One region of the Streptomyces sp. NBC_01283 genome, then DNA from elsewhere that is predicted to be linked to it. Evidence: riboswitches for the same ligand, from Rfam matches in the RefSeq annotation. Region 1 holds a riboswitch; each other region holds the start of a gene.
What was found. Region 1 has a riboswitch for S-adenosylmethionine ahead of OG302_RS30015 (aminotransferase class V-fold PLP-dependent enzyme). Riboswitches for the same ligand answer to the same signal wherever they lie in the genome.
Positions count from the first base shown of each region.

Region 2: linked by a shared signal. The riboswitch ahead of thrC (threonine synthase) and the one ahead of OG302_RS30015 (aminotransferase class V-fold PLP-dependent enzyme) in region 1 are both predicted to bind S-adenosylmethionine.
Region 3: linked by a shared signal. The riboswitch ahead of OG302_RS05415 (putative leader peptide) and the one ahead of OG302_RS30015 (aminotransferase class V-fold PLP-dependent enzyme) in region 1 are both predicted to bind S-adenosylmethionine.

Region 1 covers NZ_CP108430.1:6,630,180-6,636,363, reverse strand. Annotated here, with positions in the region: gene OG302_RS30025 (rhomboid family intramembrane serine protease) at 1-37, shown strand, start outside; gene OG302_RS30020 (Lrp/AsnC family transcriptional regulator) at 34-315, shown strand; gene OG302_RS30015 (aminotransferase class V-fold PLP-dependent enzyme) at 554-1,954, opposite strand; SAM riboswitch class IV at 2,136-2,252, opposite strand; gene trpD (anthranilate phosphoribosyltransferase) at 2,327-3,391, opposite strand; gene OG302_RS30005 (cytochrome bc complex cytochrome b subunit) at 3,552-5,183, opposite strand; gene OG302_RS30000 (Rieske 2Fe-2S domain-containing protein) at 5,180-6,184, opposite strand, start outside.
Region 2 covers NZ_CP108430.1:5,077,050-5,083,233, reverse strand. Annotated here, with positions in the region: gene OG302_RS23320 (MoaD/ThiS family protein) at 1-268, opposite strand, end outside; gene thrC (threonine synthase) at 370-1,677, opposite strand; SAM riboswitch class I at 1,695-1,829, opposite strand; gene OG302_RS23310 (glucosyl-3-phosphoglycerate synthase) at 1,997-2,941, shown strand; gene OG302_RS23305 (hypothetical protein) at 3,049-3,342, shown strand; gene OG302_RS23300 (trehalose-6-phosphate synthase) at 3,388-4,800, shown strand; gene otsB (trehalose-phosphatase) at 4,994-5,845, opposite strand; gene OG302_RS23290 (DUF3263 domain-containing protein) at 5,862-6,158, opposite strand; gene OG302_RS23285 (ABC transporter substrate-binding protein) at 6,169-6,184, opposite strand, start outside.
Region 3 covers NZ_CP108430.1:1,151,302-1,157,485, reverse strand. Annotated here, with positions in the region: gene OG302_RS05430 (M13 family metallopeptidase) at 1-229, shown strand, start outside; gene OG302_RS05425 (DinB family protein) at 302-835, opposite strand; gene OG302_RS05420 (glutathione S-transferase family protein) at 832-1,581, opposite strand; SAM riboswitch class IV at 2,203-2,316, shown strand; gene OG302_RS05415 (putative leader peptide) at 2,364-2,510, shown strand; gene OG302_RS05410 (LLM class flavin-dependent oxidoreductase) at 2,587-3,852, shown strand; gene OG302_RS05405 (NtaA/DmoA family FMN-dependent monooxygenase) at 3,872-5,317, shown strand; gene OG302_RS05400 (LLM class flavin-dependent oxidoreductase) at 5,332-6,184, shown strand, end outside.

The DNA.
Region 1 (6,184 bases):
GCCAGCACCGGTTACCGAGGGAGACAGTCAGCCGTGATCACCGCGATCGTGCTCATCAAGACCAGCGTGGACCGGATCCCGGAGATCGCCGAGTCGATCGCCGCCCTCGACTGTGTCAGCGAGGTCTTCTCCGTGACCGGTACGTACGACCTGATCGCCATGGTGCGCGTCACGCGCCACGACGACCTGGCCGACGTCATCCCCGGCAAGATCAGCAAGATCCCGGGCGTGGAGGGGACGGACACGCATGTCGCGTTCCGTACGTACTCGCAGCACGACCTCGAAGCGGCGTTCGCGATCGGCCTCGACTCCTAGCGTCCGCTCCCGTCCTGGGCGTAGAACTCCCGCACGGCGGGCGGAAGTTGACCCGCCTGAGCCGGGTCGACCCCTCGGGCCTCGACCCCCGCCTGAAGGACTCCGAGATCCGCGTCGCCTGCAACCCCCCACAACGGCCTGGGAGCCGGTCAGGACGCGCACCACATCCGGGCGGAGGGCGCGAGCGGGCCCTGCGGATGATCGTTCTGGGGTCATGCCTGAGGGGACTGCCCAGGGCTCAGGCGGCCGTGGTGTCCGGGACGCAACGCCCGTCCTCCGTACGGTAGTTCCAGCGCGCGCCGTCGGCCACGAGCTCCTTGCAGGCGCGCACGAAGCGCTCCACGTGCTCGTCCGGGGTGCCCGCGCCGAAGCTGACGCGGATCGCGTTCAGGGACTTCTCGCCGGGCGCGGCCTCGGGGGCACCGCACTCGCCCTGGGTCTGCGGGTCGCTGCCGAGCAGGGTGCGCACCAGCGGGTGGGCGCAGAAGAGACCGTCGCGTACGCCGATGCCGTACTCGGCGGAGAGCGCGGCGGCGAAGTGCGAGCTGTTCCAGCCGTCGACGACGAAGGAGATGACGCCGACGCGCGGCGCGTCGTCGCCGAAGAGCGAGAGCACCTTCACGGCGGGCACTTCAGCGAGACCCTCGCGGACCTTGGCGATGAGGTGGCGCTCCCGGGCGACGAGCTCGTCGAAGCCCGCCTCGGTGAGCGCCTTGCAGGCGGCGGCGATCGAGTAGACGCCGATGACGTTCGGCGAGCCGGCCTCGTGCCGCGCGGCGGTGTCGTGCCACTCGACGTCCACGCCGCCGTCCGTACGCCGTGCGACCTTGCGCGAGGCGCCGCCGCCCGCGAGGTACGGCTCGGCCGCCCGCAGCCAGTCGGAGCGTCCCGCGAGGACACCCGAGCCGAAGGGCGCGTACAGCTTGTGGCCGGAGAAGGCGACCCAGTCGACGTCGAGCTCGCTGATCGAGACGGGGTGGTGGGGCGCGAGCTGCGCGGCGTCCAGGACGATGCGGGCGCCGTGCGCGTGGGCGGCGGCGGCGAGCTCCTTGACCGGCCACAGCTCACCGGTGACGTTCGAGGCGCCGGTCACGCACACCAGGGCGGGCCCGTAGGGGTCGCGGTCGGCGAGTGCGCGCTCCAGGGTGGCGACGGCCTGATCGGCGGTGCGCGGGGCGTTCAGGTAGGTCACGCGGGCGTCGCGCCAGGGCAGCAGCGAGGCGTGGTGCTCGGTCTCGAAGACGAAGACCTGGCAGTCGGCGGGCAGCGCGGCGGCAAGGAGGTTGAGCGAGTCGGTGGTCGAACGGGTGAAGACGACCTGGTCGTCCTCGCGGCAGCCGAGGAACTCCGCGACGGTGACGCGGCTGTTCTCGAAGAGGTCGGTGGAGAGCTGCGAGAGGTACCCGGCGCCGCGGTGCACGCTGCCGTAGTACGGCGCGTACGCGGCCACGTCGTCCCACACCCGCTGGAGCGCCGGGGCGCTCGCGGCGTAGTCGAGCGCCGCGTAGGTCACCTCGCCGCCGGTGACGAGCGGCACGGTGACGTCACGGCCGAGCACCGGCAGCGGCGCGGCGCAGCAGGGGTCGGCGGACTCGGTGGAGGAGGCGTCGGTGACGGTGGCGACAGAGCGTGCGGACATGGCGAACTCCCGTGGGAAGGCAGGCGAGTTCACTGCGAGGGCGCACATACGGCGCTGCAGTGATGAAGAGAAAAGGGGGTGCGGAAAAGGGGCCGGGAAGCCCTATCGCATTCGCTTGCTCACGAGACTGCTCCCTTGAGGACCAGGACCCCAGGGGTACGACACTCATCGAGTGCGCAGGGGTCCGCGCTTGCCATACGCCTTGCTGCGTACGGCCTGGTCTTCACCCGGGGCACCCCGCCACGGACGGAGGGTTGCCGGACAGCGAGCCGGGGCCTAATCGCTGTCACTCATGACCTGCGCAGCATCTTGCCACACGATCTTCCCGGTGCACACCGCAGTCCGGCATCCGGACTGCGGTGTGCGCCACACTCACCTGTTGCTGGCCGCCACCCACCGCTCCAGGGCCTTCTTCGCGGAACCGGAGTCGATGGCCTGGGCCGCCTTCGCGATCCCGGCGCCGATCTGCTCCACGAGGGTCCCCTCGCCCGGCGAGAGGGCCACCAGGGCCGCCGCCGTGTTGAGCAGCACGGCGTCCCGCACAGGGCCCTTCTCTCCGTCCAGGAGACGCAGCGCCACCTCGGCGTTGTACGAGGCGTCAGCGCCCCGCAGTGCCTCCACGGGGACAAGGTCGATGCCGACGTCGCGCGGGTCGAAGGCCTCCTCGCGCACGGCTCCGTCCCGTACGACCCAGACCCGGGATGTGGCCGTGGTCGTCAGCTCGTCGAGCCCGTCGTCGCCGCGGAAGACGAGGGAGGAGTTCCCGCGCTCGGCGAAGACCCCGGCCACGATCGGCGCCATCCGCGGGTCGGCGACCCCGACCGCCTGGGCGCGCACCTTGGCCGGGTTGGTGAGCGGGCCGAGGGCGTTGAAGACGGTCCTGATGCCCAGCTGGCTGCGGGCCCCGCCGGCGTGCCGCAGCGCCGGGTGGAACTTCACGGCGAAGCAGAAGGTGATCCCGGCCTCCTCGGCCACCTCGACGACCCGGTTCAGCGGCAGCTCCAGGTTGACCCCGAGCTTCTCCAGGACGTCGGAGGCCCCCGAGGCGCTGGAGGCGGCGCGGTTGCCGTGCTTGACGACCTTCGCGCCGGCGCCCGCGGCCACGATCGCGGACATCGTGGAGATGTTGACGGTCTTCGCGCCGTCGCCGCCGGTGCCGACGATGTCGACGGTCTGCCCCGGCACCTCGATCACGTTGGCGTGCTCGTACATCGTGCGGACGAGGCCGGAGATCTCCTCCACGGTCTCGCCCTTGGCCCGCAGCGCGACCACGAAGCCGGCGATCTGCGCGTCGGTCGCCTCGCCGCGCATGATGCGGTCCATCGCCCACGCGGCGTCCTCGGCGCTCTGGTCGCGCCCTTCCAGCAGCCCGTTCAGCACACCGGGCCAGGAACGGGCCGCCGCGGTGTTGCCTCCTGCGGGGGTCACAGCGCTCATCTGCCGCTCCTGGGTTCGTCTAGGCAAGGGTCAGGAACACCTTATCCAGCCCGGGGGACGGCAAAGAGCCCCGTCCATGCACTGGATGCAGGGACGGGGCTCTCGCCGTGGCGACCTGGTGGTCAGACCTTGCGGTCAGAACGTCGGAGCGTTCAAGGGATCAGTGGTGGCCGTGGCCGCTGGTGATCTCCTTGTACTCCTCGGTGGTGGGCTTGGGGATCTGGTTGTCCTCCCCGTAGTAGCCCTTGCTGAGCTTGGCCCGGAGCTTCTGCGAACCGGACACCTTGCGCTCGACGCCGTTCTCGTCGACCGAGGGGCCGATCTCGAGCGGCGCGTACTGCTCGTGCGCGGTGAGCGTGTGCAGCTGCTCCTGGTTGAGCGGCTCGTGGACCTCGATGAACTCACCGTGCGGCAGGCGCTTGATGATGCCGGACTCGCGACCGTGCAGCACCTTGTCCTTGTCGCGCCGCTGCAGACCCAGGCAGATCCGCTTGGTGATGATGAAGGCGAGGACCGGCGCCACGAAGAACGCGATGCGCACGAACCAGGTGATCGAGTTGATCGACAGGTGGAAGTGCGTGGCCCAGAGGTCGTTTCCACCACCGATCAGCAGCACCATGTACCAGGTGATCCACGCGACGCCGAAGCCCGTACGGGTCGGGACGTTGCGCGGGCGGTCCAGGATGTGGTGCTCGCGCTTGTCCCCGGTGACCCAGGACTCGATGAACGGGTAGACCGCGATCGCGACCAGGACCAGCGGGAAGATGACCAGCGGGATGAACACGCCCAGGACGAGCGTGTGACCCCAGGCGTTGATCTCCCAGCCCGGCATGACACGGATCAGGCCCTCGGAGAAGCCCATGTACCAGTCGGGCTGCGCTCCGGTGGACACCTGGTCCGGACGGTAGGGACCGAGCGCCCAGATCGGGTTGATCGTGGCGATCGCCGAGATGGCCGCGATCACACCGAAGACCAGGAAGAAGAAGCCTCCGGCCTTCGCCATGTAGACGGGCAGCAGCGGCATGCCGACGACGTTCTTGTTCGTCTTGCCGGGGCCCGCGAACTGGGTGTGCTTGTGGTAGAAGACCAGGATCAGGTGCGCCACCACGAGCCCGAGCATGATGCCCGGCAGCAGCAGGATGTGCACCGAGTAGAACCGGGCCACGAAGTCGCCGCCGGGGAACTCCCCGCCGAACAGGAACATCGCCAGGTACGTGCCCACGATCGGCACGGACAGGACGGCGCCCTGCATGAAGCGCACACCGGTACCGGAGAGCAGGTCGTCCGGGAGCGAGTAACCGGTGAAGCCGGTGAACATGCCCAGGACGAACAGCAGGAACCCGAAGACCCAGTTGACCTCACGGGGCTTGCGGAACGCACCCGTGAAGAAGACGCGCATCATGTGCACGAACATCGCCGCGAGGAAGATCAGCGCCGCCCAGTGGTGGATCTGCCGGATCAGCAGACCACCGCGCACATCGAAGCTGATGTGCATGGTCGAGTTGAACGCCTCGGACATCAGCTGGCCCTGCAGCGGGATGTAGCTGCCGTGGTACTCCACCTCGTTCATCGAGGGGTGGAAGAACAGGGTCAGGTACACACCCGTGAGGATGATGATGATGAAGCTGTAGAGGCAGATCTCACCGAGCATGAAGGACCAGTGGTCCGGGAAGATCTTGCGCATGTTGGCCTTGGCCAGGGAGTAGATCCCCAGACGTCCGTCGGCCCAGTCGGCGACCCGCTCACCTGCGGGCGCCTCCTTCTTACGCGTATCAGTCGTCGTAGTGCTCATCCGCGCTCCCAGAAAGCAGGACCGACGGGCTCAGCGAAGTCGCCGAGCGCCTCGAGATAGCCCTCTTCGTTCACGCCGATGCGCAGCTGCGGCAGCGCGTGACCGGCCGGGCCGAAGATCACTCGGGCACCGTCGGAGAGGTCGAAGGTGGACTGGTGGCACGGGCAGAGGACGTGGTGCGTCTGCTGCTCGTACAGGGAGATCGGGCAGCCGACGTGGGTGCAGATCTTGGAGTACGCGACGACACCGTCGTGCGACCACTCGAGCTCCTGCTTGTCCTTGATGTTGTCCGGCTGGATGCGGACGATCATCAGGGCCGCCTTGGCGATCTCCTTCTGGAAGTCGTGGGCGTCCTCTTCCAGGCCCTCGGGCTTGGCGAAGGTCAGCGAGCCGACCTGGACGTCCGACGGGCGCAGCGGCTCGTTCGTGTTCATGTTCACGAGCAGCTTGCCCTTGGACCACAGCGTGTGCCGCAGCTTGTCCTCGGGCAGCGGACCGAGGTCGCGCAGCAGGACGACACCGGAGAGCGGCACCATGGCCAGCGCACCGAACATCGTGTTCCGGATCAGCTTGCGCCGGCCGAACTGCGACTCCGCGGCACCGGCCTTGAAGTCGGCCATGACCTTGGCCTTGACCTCGGGCTCGGCCTCGATGGGGTGCCGCTCGTCGGCGACCTCCACGTCGGACATCAGAGTGCGGGCCCAGTGGACCGCGCCCGCGCCGATGCAGAAGAGCGCCACGCCCAGGGTCATGCCCAGGGAGAAGTTCAGCGCACTGATGTGGCCGATCGGGAAGATGTAGATGCGCTTGTCGACCGGGAACGCCACGTACGAGGCGATGAAGCCGATCGTGGCCAGCATCGACAGTGTGAACAGGAAGGCGACCGCACGCTCGGACCGCTTGGCGGCCCGCTCGTCGATGTCCTGGACACGGTGCTCATGGGGCGGAAGGCCCGGGTCGGCGAACGGGTTCTCGTCCTTCACCGCTACCGAGCCGTGCTC
Region 2 (6,184 bases), 1.6 Mb from region 1:
CGGCGACGGCGGGAATGATGGAGACCCCGGCGCCGTCCGGCGTCGCCGTCTCCAGGCCCTGCTCGAAGCGGACGTCGTCGTCGTTCACGTAGACGTTCACGAAGCGCCGCAGCTTGCCCTGGTCGTCCAGGACACGGGCCGCGATACCGGCGTGGTTCTTCTCCAGATCGGCGATGACCTCGGAGAGATTCGCACCCTCCGCGGCGACCTCGGACTGACCGCCGGTGTAGGTGCGAAGGATGGTGGGGATGCGAACCTTGACACTCATGATTTCACCTCGGGTGTGTGGGGCCCCTTCAGGGGCGCGGGGAACTGCGCGAGGACGGACCACGACCGCCCGTCGAGGACGGCGGTCAGGCCCTACGGCGGCTAGTCGGCGAGCCCGGCGGCGCGGAACGCGTCCAGGCTGGGCCGAATCGTGGCAGTCGCCTGAGACGTCTCGGCAACAGCGTCAAGAGTCTTGAGCCCGTCACCGGTGTTCAACACAACCGTGGTCAAGGTCGGGTCGATGAGGCCCGCGTCGATCAGCTTCTTGGTGACACCGACCGTCACCCCGCCCGCGGTCTCCGCGAAGATGCCCTCGGTCCGAGCGAGCAGCTTGATCGCGTCGACGACCTGCTCGTCGTTCACGTCCTCCACCGCACCGCCCGTGCGACGCGCGATGTCCAGGACGTACGGCCCGTCGGCGGGGTTGCCGATGGCCAGCGACTTGGCGATGGTGTCCGGCTTCTGGGGGCGCACGACGTCGTGACCGGCCTTGAAGGCGGTCGACACCGGCGAACAGCCCTCGGCCTGAGCACCGAAGATCTTGTACGGCTTGTCCTCGACGAGCCCCAGCTCGATGAGCTCCTTGAGACCCTTGTCGATCTTCGTGAGCTGCGAGCCGGAGGCGATCGGGATGACCAGCTGGTCGGGCAGCCGCCAGCCGAGCTGCTCGCAGATCTCGTACGCGAGGGTCTTGGAGCCCTCGCCGTAGTACGGCCGGAGGTTCACGTTCACGAAGCCCCAGCCCTCGCCCAGCGGGTCGCCGATGAGCTCGGAGCAGAAGCGGTTCACGTCGTCGTAGTTGCCCTCGATGCCGACGAGCTCGCCGCCGTATACCGCGGCCATGACGACCTTGCCCTGCTCCAGGTCGTGCGGGATGAACACACAGGAGCGGAAGCCGGCGCGGGCGGCGGCGGCGCCGACGGCGCCCGCGAGGTTGCCGGTGGAGGAGCAGGAGAGGGTGGTGAAGCCGAAGGCGCGCGCCGCCTCGATGGCCTGCGCGACGACGCGGTCCTTGAAGGAGTGCGTCGGGTTGCCGGAGTCGTCCTTGACGAACAACTTGCCCTGCTCGACGCCGAGTTCACGCGCGAGGTTGTCGGCCTTGACCAGCTTGGTCCAGCCGGGGTTGATGTTCGGCTTCTCGGCGACGTTCGCCGGGACGGGCAGCAGGGGCGCGTAGCGCCAGATGTTGTCGGGGCCGGACTCGATCTGCTTCCGGAGTGCCTCGGGGTCACCGGTCGGCAGGTCGTACGCGACTTCGAGCGGGCCGAAACAGGCCTCGCAGGCGAAGATCGGGCCCAGCGCGTAGAGCTCGCCGCACTCGCGGCAAGAGAGGCCGGACGCGGGGCCGAGGTCCACGGAACCCGTGGTGGAGGGGGTGGTGTCGTTCGTTGCGACAGTCTGCGCAGCCATGGAGGCGAGGCCCTTTCTCCTCATCTTCCTCGCGACGCATTTCGCCGCGAGACGGAATTGGCACCTTCCCCACCGAGACCTCGCGTGCGCGGTCGGCGGGATGGTTGCCGGGGCTTCAACGGGCCGTATCCCTCTGCCCCTCTGGATGAGCGGTATGGCGCCGGGCTTCAGGGGCCCGGGGCATTTGTTACGCGATGACCCCCGACATGCGATGGTCATCCGCGTTGTTCAAGACTGTAACCGACGGCCTGGACCCTTGAGATAGTCGTCCGAACCGCGAGATGGATCACATGCAGGCCACACACAGGAGGAGCCACCCGTGCTGGAAGAGGCCGAGCGCTGGCTGACCAGGCGTTCCTGGTCCGTTGCCGACCGTCCGCTCAGCGCGCTGCTCGACGCCAAGCGGGCGTCGGGAGCCTCGGTGAGCGTCGTCCTGCCCGCGCTCGACGAGGAGGGGACGGTCGGTGAGATCGTCGCCGAGATCCGCCGCGAGCTGGTCGAGCGGACTCCCCTCGTCGACGAGCTCGTGGTGATCGACTCCGGCTCGCGGGACCGCACGGCCGAGGTCGCGCGGCAGGCGGGTGCGCGGGTCGTGCACCGGGACGAGATCCTGCCGCGCATCCCGGCGGTGCCCGGCAAGGGTGAGGTCCTGTGGCGCTCGCTCCTGGTGACCGGCGGTGACATCGTCGCGTTCGTCGACGCGGACCTGCGGGAGTTCTCGGCGGACTTCGTCACCGGCATCGTGGGCCCGCTCCTGACCGAGCCCGACGTGCACTTCGTGAAGGCGATGTACGACCGCCCCCTGGGCGAGAAGGCAGGTCAGGGCGGCCGGGTCACGGAGCTGATGGCGCGCCCGCTGCTCAACATGCACTGGCCGCAGCTCGCGGGGTTCGTCCAGCCGCTGGGCGGCGAGTACGCGGCGCGCAGGTCCCTCCTGGAGCGGCTGCCGTTCCCCGTCGGTTACGGAGTGGAGCTGGGCCTGCTCGTCGACGCGCTGCACACGGTGGGCCTGGACGCGCTCGCGCAGGTCGACGTCGGTGTGCGCAAGCACCGGCACCAGGACGGGCAGGCGCTGGGGCGGATGGCGGCGGCGATCTACCGGACGGCACAGCTGCGGCTCGCGCGCGGCCATCTCGTACGCCCCGAGCTCACCCAGTTCGAACGGGGCGAGCGCGGGTTCGAGCCGCGGACCCATTCGGTGGACACGGAGGAGCGCCCGCCGATGTCCGGCATCGCGGAGTACACGGCCCGCCGCGTGGCGTAACCACCCAGAACCGGGCATTTTGTCTACATTCCCCACTTATGTGGCTCAGACAAGTTATGTGGCTCAGACAAGTAATGGGAAGCGCGCGACGCGTCGGTGCCGTGGCCATGACGACGGCCGCCCTCACGGCAGGAGCACTCGGAGCGGCCACCGCGCCCGCCGCCGCGGAATCGCCGTACGACGACATCAGGGCCACCGGCACCATGGTCATGGAGGCGCCGGCACAGCCCGTTCCGGGGCATCAGCGGGCCGGGACCGTGAGCCGCGAGGGCACGCCGGGGGAACTGGCCGACACGGGCGGCGAGTCGGACACCATGCTGTACGCGGGCCTGGCGATCTCCCTGTTCACCCTGGGCGTTCTGGCGGTGGCGGCGGCGCGGAGCAGACGCGACCAGCGATGAGCGCCCGTACGTTTGAGCCCATCCCGGAAGGGCTAGGTTCGCCACATGGTCTCCGAGCACGCCTCCGCCCAGATCCTCGTCGCGTCCAACCGCGGCCCCGTCACGTACACCCTGGAGGAGAACGGGGAGCTGACGGCCAAGCGGGGCGGCGGCGGACTCGTCTCCGGGCTCAGCGCGATCGGCGAGTCCGACGGGGAGTCCGCGCTGTGGGTCTGCGCGGCGCTGGGCGACGGTGACCGCGAGGCGGTGCGGCGCGGGGTCGGCGAGCCCGGGGTGCGGATGCTCGACATCGACGCGGGTTCGCACGAGGGCGTGCACGCCGACGCATACAACGGGATCGCGAACTCGGTGCTGTGGTTCGTCCACCACATGCTCTACCAGACGCCGCTGGAACCGGCCTTCGGCGCGGAGTTCCGGGCACAGTGGGCGGCGTACGAGACCTACAACCGGGCCTTCGCCGAGGCGCTCGCGGAGAGTGCCGGTGCGGACGCGGCGGTCCTCGTCCAGGACTACCACCTGGCCCTGGTGCCGGGCATGCTGCGGGAGCTCCGCCCCGACCTGCGCATCGGCCACTTCTCGCACACGCCGTGGGCGCCGGTGGACTACTTCCGGATGCTGCCGGACGACATCGCGGAGCAGCTGCTGCGGGGCATCCTCGGCGCCGACCGGGCCGCGTTCCTGACGGGCCGGTGGGCGGACGCGTTCACGGAGTGCTGCGTCGCCGTCCTCGGCGGTACGTCCGGCACGCGGATCGGAGTGCACGGGCTCGGGGCCGACGCGGACTTCCTGCGGGAGCGGTCGCGGCGGGACGACGTGGAGGAGCGGCTGGTCGCGCTGCGGGAGCAGATCGGGGGTTCCGGCAACCGGAAGGTGATCGTCCGGGTGGACCGGACGGAACTGTCGAAGAACATCGTCCGGGGACTGCTGGCTTACCGGCAGCTGCTGGAGGATCGCCCCGAGTGGCACGAGCGGGTGGTGCACGTCGCCTTCGCGTACCCCTCCCGGCAGGATCTCGCGGTGTACCGCGACTACACGGCGGAGGTGCAGCGGGTCGCCGACGAAATCAACTCCCGCTTCGGTGTGGCCGGCTGGACGCCGGTGGTGTTGCACGTGAAGGACGACTTCGCGCGCTCGCTCGCGGCATATCGCCTGGCAGACGTGGCCCTGGTGAACCCCATCCGGGACGGCATGAACCTGGTCGCCAAGGAGGTGCCGGTCGTCTCCGACGAGGGGTGCGTACTGGTTCTCTCGCGAGAGGCGGGGGCGTACGAGGAGCTGGGCGACGACGCGCTCGTCGTGAACCCGTACGACGTGACGGGCACTGCTTCGGCGCTGCACGCGGCGCTGTCGATGCCGACGGAGGAGCGAGCGGAACGAACAAAGCGGCTCGCGGCGGCGGCGACGGCTCTGCCCCCGGCCCAGTGGTTCCTGGACCAGCTGCGGGCGCTGAGGGCCTGATCGTTCGAGTGGCGGACCTCCCAGCCCCGCGACCTCACCGGCGTCAACGCCGACCCGCGGACCCGGGCGCCCCCGGTGACGTACGGCTGAAGCCCGGCTCACCGGCCCGCGGGCAGGGGACCGCCGTGGACGACGGGACCACCCGCGACTACTTCGGGAACCCCCTCCCCGACCCGCCCAGCCTCGGTGCCGATCAGGGCAGTTGAGCGGCGAGGGAGCCCAGGAGCCCCACCACGCCCCGCGGGCCGTCCACCACCAGGTCGGCCCGCTCGGCGAGCTCCGCCACCTCCGCGCTGCCGCTGCACACGAGCAGGCCCCGCACCTGGTCCGAGCGGAGCTTCTCGACGGCCGCGAAGGCGGGCAGGTCACCCAGGTCGTCGCCCGCGTACAGGACGGTCTCGGCGCCCACTTCGCGTACGTAGTCGGCCAGGGCCACGCCCTTGTCCATGCCGGGGGGCCTCAACTCCAGGACCAGACGGCCCGGTTCGACGATCAGGCCGTGCCGGGACGCCAGCTCGGCGAGCGGCTCGCGCAGCGCCTCGAAGGCGGCCTGCGGATCGGCCGCGCGCCGCGTGTGCACCGCGACCGCGCGGCCCTTCTCCTCTATCCACGTGCCGCGCCAGGCGCCCATCCCGTCCAGGAAGCCCGGCAGTTCGGCGCGCACGGACGCCACCCCGGGGTGCGGCTCGGCCGCGTGCACGGTGGAGGAGACGGCGTCCCAGCGCTCGGCGCCGTAATGCCCGAGCACGACGAGGTGTTCGAGGCCGGGGACGCCCGCGAGGCCGCCGTAGCGCACCGCCACGCCCGCCGGGCGGCCCGTGACGACGGCGACGGACCGCACCTTCGGCGCGAGCGCGGCGAGGGCCGGGACGGCGCCGGGGTGGGCGCGGGCCTGCTCGGGGTCGGCCACGATCGGGGCGAGCGTGCCGTCGAAGTCGAGCGCGATCACGGCTTTCCCGGGCCCCGCGAGGAGCGCGGCCAGACCTTCGCGTCCGGCGGGGGTCACGGGCTCGGGCAGCTCGGGAAAGTACACAGGGTCACCCATGGGACCGACCCTACGCTCAACGCTCCCCGCGCCGGGACTCCCTGACCCGCCGAAGGCGGTTCACGGTGACCGGATCGTGCGCGAGGGCGCGGGGATCGTCGAGCAGGGCGTTCAGGAGCTGGTAGTAGCGGACCGGGACCAGGCCGAGCTGCTCGCGCACGGCCCGCTCCTTGGCGCCGGGACCGGCCACCCAGTCCCGGCGCTCCAGGGCGAGGATCGCGCGGTCGCGCTCGGAGAGGCCGGTGTCGGGGAACACGTCGTCCGGGGCGTCGGCCCGAGCGTTGTCAGTGGCATCGTCCTGGGCATCGGTCATGCCGGCCACGCTATTCCGAGTTCTCC
Region 3 (6,184 bases), 5.5 Mb from region 1:
GAGCGACGGCACGACCGGCTCCCAGCGGCTCTTCATGAACTGGGCCTACTGCTGGCGCACCAAGCGCCGCAAGGAGCAGGAGCAGCAGTACCTCACCATCGACCCGCACTCGCCGCCGGAGTTCCGGGCCAACATCGTCCGAAACCTCGACGAGTTCCATGAGGCGTTCGGGACGGCGGAGGGCGACGGGCTCTGGCTTGACCCGGCGGAGCGCGTCAGGATCTGGTGACCTGATCTCCCCAGGGGCGGTCGCGGCACTGCGCCGTGGCCGCCCCGATCTGTTTCCGCGCCGCCCGCCCGCTCACCGGTCCAGCCGGCGCGCGACGCGCAGCAGGCGGAGTTGGCCGATCTCGGCGGCGTTCTTCATCAGCTCGGAGTTCACCCAGGCGAGCATGTCGGCCACGGTGTGCCCGGAGTCGTACTGCCAGGGAAACGGCGCGGTGGCGTCCAGGGCGGCGTCGTCGAGCCGGTCGAGCACCGCCAGCCAGTCCGTACGCAGGTCACGCAGCCACTCGACCGCTGCCTTGCCGCCACCTGGCCAGGTGATCTCGGTCCGCTCCCGCGGCGGTTGCCCCCGCGCGTGGTCGATCGTCACGCTCCACCACCAGCCGATGTGCCAGCTGATCCAGGCGATCGTCGGAACAGGGACGGGGTCGGGTTCGGTCTCCGCGAAGTCCGCCACCCACCCTCCGTCGCCGTCGGGCCGCATCGTCCAGCAGAGCGGGGCGGGCTCCCACAGGAAGTCCTCGGGTTCGAGCCGCTCCAGGTGGTACTCGAAGAGTGACCAGGTCAGGTCGAACTGCCCGCGGAGCAGCGTGTGTCGGGAATCGGTCACCGGGTGACCCTGGCACAGGGCCTCTCTGCCGGGGAAACGGATTTCGTGCCGCACTCGGGCGGGCTCTGCCGCCGCTCCGGTCCAACGGGGTGAGGGTGGTTGGCGTAGAAGGCCGGGTGGTCGCGCAGGCGGCGTACGTAGGCCTGCACGTCGGGGCGGGCATCAATGGCCTCGGCCGCGTCCGGGGTCCGGTGGACGAGCCGCGCCCACAAGTCCACGTCCGCCGCGGTGAGTTCCTCGCCCACCAGGTAGGCGTGGCAGGCCAGTCGGCGGTCGAGTTGGTCCAGCGTCGCGGGGGTGAGGGGGCCCGCGAGCTGCTCGTGCCAGGCGTCGATCCGTGCCGCGAGGGCCGGTGGGCGCAGCCGGGGCAGCGGGCCGCCGGCGTGTGCGGTGAAGCGGCAGGTCAGGTCGCGCAGGATGTCGGGGGTGTGATTGCTGACGACGTGCCCGCTCCATCGGTCGCACAGTGCGGGAACGGTCGGCGGACCGTCGAAGTGGTGCTCGGTGGCCTCGTAGTGGCGGTGTAGGTCGGCGTGGGCCGCCGTGGTGGTGTCCGGTGTCAGGAGCGTCGTGGTGACCGCGTTCCTGAGCCCGAGCAGGTCGAGGGTGATCGAGACGCGCAGGGAGCCCGTACATCCGGCCGAGAGGTACAGGTGATAGCGGTGGGGCGCCGGGTAGAAGCCGCCCGCGAGATCGGCTCCGATGCGGCTGCGGATCAGCGGGCGGTGCGACGTGGTCTCGGGCATGGCTCTCCAGACAGGTGAGGGGGCGCCCGCGGCGCTCGGCGCCGGCGGGACGGCGGGGGAGAGAGCGGGGGGAGAGGGGGCGGGGCAGCAGAGGGCCGCGGATGATCGCGGAGAGCCGGAGCGATGACGCGAGCCCTTGCCTTCCGGGTGGGCGACCGGCTCTTCCGCGGTGACGTCAGACGGCTGGAGCCGAGGCGCTGCACACGCGCAGCAGGTCGATGTGCAGCCGCCTGGTCAGGACGTGGGGGCGGGGTCTGGGTGCGGACAGGGGGGATCGCGGGGTGCTGTTCCTCGCGGCGACCGCCCTGGACATGTTCACCAGCCCTGCTTTCGAGGCCCGTTGTACCCGGAGTTGCACCCGGAGCCGATGGCCCGCTCGGGGACCCGCTCGAGACCGTCCCCGGAAGTCTGGGTCCGGGGTTCCCCCGCCGTCAAGAAGGCCTGTGGAACTCCCCGACCCCCACGGATCTCCCTGGAACTCCCCGGACGGCAGCGGAACAGAAGGCGTGGCCCGCCGGTTGACCCTGACGGAGTCCCACGCAGAGACACGTACGGCGATGTGAGCCCGGCCATGATCCACGGGCATTGCGCACGGCTACGACCTCACGTAACGTCCGAGAAGGTTACGAGTGTCAGCGTCAAGCCCTGGCTTGCTGACCGGCAACCCTCCCTCGCGGCGGGGTGCTCCAGGTGAGGACCAGGCGGTTCCCGGCCAGGGTTCCGCAAGCGCGAGACAGGCCGGGCTCCGGGCCCGCCGAGCCGGAAGGGCGGAGGTGACGCACATGCCACTGGTGCCGCCCGTGCCTGCGCCCGCGCCGCCCGTTCCCGCGCCGCGCGTCCTGGTGATCGCCCCCAGCCGCCAGGTGCATCTGTACTCCCGGCCGCACATCGACCTGCAGCGTGTCGCCGGCGCGCTCTGTCGTTCCTGACCCGTCACCCCGCCGCCGCACCCTCGGAGCCGAGGGGCCGGTGTTCTCGTACGGTCGATCAGGAAGGCACTCCTCCGTGTCGTCATCACCTTCACCTTCATCCGCCCTGCCCTTTTCCGCTGACTCCGCTCCTCCGGCCGCGCTGCACCTCGCCGTCGCGCTCGACGGCGCGGGCTGGCACCCGGCCGCCTGGCGCGAACCGGTCGCCCGGCCAGGGGAGTTGTTCACCGCCCGGTACTGGGCCGATCTGGTCACCGAGGCCGAGCGCGGTCTGCTCGACTTCGTGACGATCGAGGACGGGCTCGGACTCCAGTCCTCCCACTTCACCGAGCCCGACGGACGCACCGATCAGGTCCGCGGACGGCTCGACGCCGTCCTCATCGCCGCCCGCGTCGCGCCGCTGACCAGCCACATCGGTCTGGTGCCGACAGTGGTGGCCACCCACACCGAGCCCTTCCACATATCCAAGGCGATCGCCACGCTCGACTACGTGAGCACGGGCCGTGCGGGCGTACGCGTGCAGGTCTCGGCGCGCCGCAACGAGGCCGCGCACTTCGGACGCCGCACGCTGCCCGCCTTCGAGGACGTCGAGGATCTCGGCAGGCCGGAGGTACGGGAGTTGACCGCCGACCTCTTCGACGAGGCGGCCGACTACGCCGAAGCCGTGCGCCGCCTCTGGGACAGCTGGGAGGACGACGCGGAGATCCGGGACGTCGCCACCGGCCGCTTCATCGACCGCGACAAGCTGCACTACATCGACTTCGAGGGAAAGCACTTCAGCGTCAAGGGTCCCTCGATCACACCCCGGCCGCCGCAGGGCCGGCCCCTCGTCAGCGCGCTCGCCCACGAGGGCCCGACCGACGCACCGTTCCGCCTCCTCGGCCGCTCCGCGGACCTCGGATACGTCACCCCGCGCGACGCCGGGCACGCACACGCCATCGTCACGGCGGTCCGCGCCGAACAGGACGCGGCCGGACGCGGCGACGAGCCCCTGCACCTCTTCGGCGACCTGGTGGTGTTCCTCGACGACGCCCCGGCCGCCGCCGCGGCCCGCCGGGAACGGCTGGATTCCCTCGCCGGGCAGCCGTACACCAGCGACGCGCGCATCTTCACGGGCACGCCCGCTCAACTGGCCGATCTGCTCGCAGAGTTGGCGCAGGCCGGGCTCACCGGTTTCCGGCTGCGCCCCGCCGTCGTCGGCCACGACCTCCCGGCGATCACCCGGGGCCTGGTGCCCGAACTCCAGCGCCGCGGCGTCTTCCGCCGCGCGTACGAGGCCGACACCCTGCGCGGTCTGCTGGGCCTCGCCCGCCCCGCGAGCCGCTACGCCGCCACCGCCTGAGCGGGAAAGGACCACCGACATGAGCAAGTCAACGTCACCGGACAAGCCGCTCAAGCAGATCCACCTCGCGGCGCATTTCCCGGGCGTCAACAACACCACCGTGTGGAGCGACCCCGAAGCCGGAAGCCACATCGAGTTCAGCTCCTTCGCGCACTTCGCACGCACCGCCGAGCGCGCCAAATTCGACTTCCTGTTCCTCGCCGAGGGACTGCGGCTGCGCGAACAGGGCGGCCAGATCTACGACTTGGACGTCGTCGGACGGCCCGACACCTTCGCCGTCCTCACCGCGCTCGCCGCCGTCACCGAGCACCTCGGCCTTACCGGCACCATCAACTCCACCTTCAACGAGCCCTATGAGGTGGCCCGCCAGTTCGCCAGTCTCGACCACCTCTCGGACGGCCGCGCCGCCTGGAACGTCGTGACCTCATGGGACGCCTTCACCGGCGAGAACTTCCGTCGCGGCGGATTCCTCCCGCAGGAGGAGCGGTACTCCAGGGCGAAGGAATTCCTCACCACGGCACACGAGCTCTTCGACTCCTGGCGCGGGGACGAGATCCTCGCCGACCAGGAGACCGGCACCTTCCTGAATGACGCCAAGGTGGGCGCCTTCGTGCACCAGGGCCGGCACTTCGACATCCAGGGGCAGTTCAACGTCCCGCGCAGTCCCCAGGGGCGCCCGGTCATCTTCCAGGCGGGCGACTCGGAGGAGGGGCGGGAGTTCGCCGCCGAGGGCGCTGACGCGATCTTCAGCCGGTACAGCACCCTCGAAGAGGGGCAGGCGTTCTACACGGACGTCAAGGGACGCCTGGCCCGTCACGGCCGCACCCACGACCAGTTGCTCATCCTGCCCGCCGCGACCTTCGTCCTCGGCGACACGGACGCCGAGGCGGAGGAACTCTCCCGGGAGGTGCGGCGCAAGCAGGTCAGCGGCGCCACGGCGATCAAGCACCTGGAGTTCGTCTGGAACCGCGACCTCTCCGCGTACGACCCGGAGGGTCCGCTGCCCGACATCGACCCGGACCTCGGCGAGCACACCGTCGCGCGCGGCCGGGCCCAAGTGCGGATGTACCGTGACCCGCTGGCCACCGCCCGGGAGTGGCGCGAGCTCGCGGCCGCGAACAAGTGGTCCATCCGCGACCTCGTCATCGAGACCGGCAACCGGCAGTCCTTCGTCGGCTCCCCGGCCACCGTCGCCGAGGCGATCAACTCCTTCGTCCAGGCCGACGCGTCCGACGGGTTCATCCTCGTCCCGCACATCACCCCCGGCGGCCTCGACGCCTTCGCCGACACCGTGGTCCCGCTGCTCCAGGAGCGCGGCGTCTTCCGTACGGAGTACGAGGGCACCACCCTGCGCGACCACCTGGGCCTGGCCCACCCCGACGCCACGCCGAGCATCCCCGAGCCCGTATCCGTCCCCACGCCCGATCCCGCACCTACGTCCGTGCCCGCGTCGGCCGGTCGCTGAGGAGGACCACACACATGCCAGCCATCCCTCTCGGCGTCCTTGACCTGGTCCCGGTCTCGTCCGGCTCCACCGCGGCCGAAGCGCTCCACAACTCCATCGATCTGGCCCGGCAGACCGAGCGATTCGGCTACGCCCGCTACTGGTTCGCCGAGCACCACCTCAACCCGGGCGTGGCAGGAACCTCACCCGCGGTCGTCCTCGCCCTGACCGCCGCCGCGACCTCCACGATCCGGCTCGGGGCCGGCGCCGTACAGCTCGGTCACCGCACCGCGCTCTCCACGGTCGAGGAGTTCGGCCTGATCGACGCCCTGCATCCCGGACGCCTCGACCTGGGACTCGGCCGCTCCGGCGGCAAACCACCCGGTACGCCCCCCGCCGCGCCGCCGACCGTGACCCCCGTCGTCGACGGTCACGCGCCCAACGGGCTGCGGATCCCGCCGCGTTTCTCCTACGAGCATCTGCTGGGTTCGCCCCGCGTCGCCCTCCAGCGCAAGCTGCTCCAGCAGCCGCACGCGCAGGCGCAGGACTACGGGGAGCAGGTCGACGACATCCTCGCGCTGCTCGCGGGGACGTACCGGTCCGCTGACGGCATCGAGGCGCATGTCGTCCCCGGTGAGGGCGCCGACATCCAGGTGTGGATCCTGGGCAGCAGCGGCGGCCAGAGCGCGGACGTCGCGGGCCGCAATGGCCTGCCCTTCGCCGCGAACTACCACGTCAGTCCGGGCACGGTCCTGGAGGCCGCGGAGGGCTACCGTGCCGCGTTCGAGCCCTCCGACATACTCGACAAGCCCTATGTCAGCGTCTCCGCCGACGTCGTCGTCGCCGAGGACGACGAGACCGCCCGCGAACTCGCCGCTGGCTACGGCC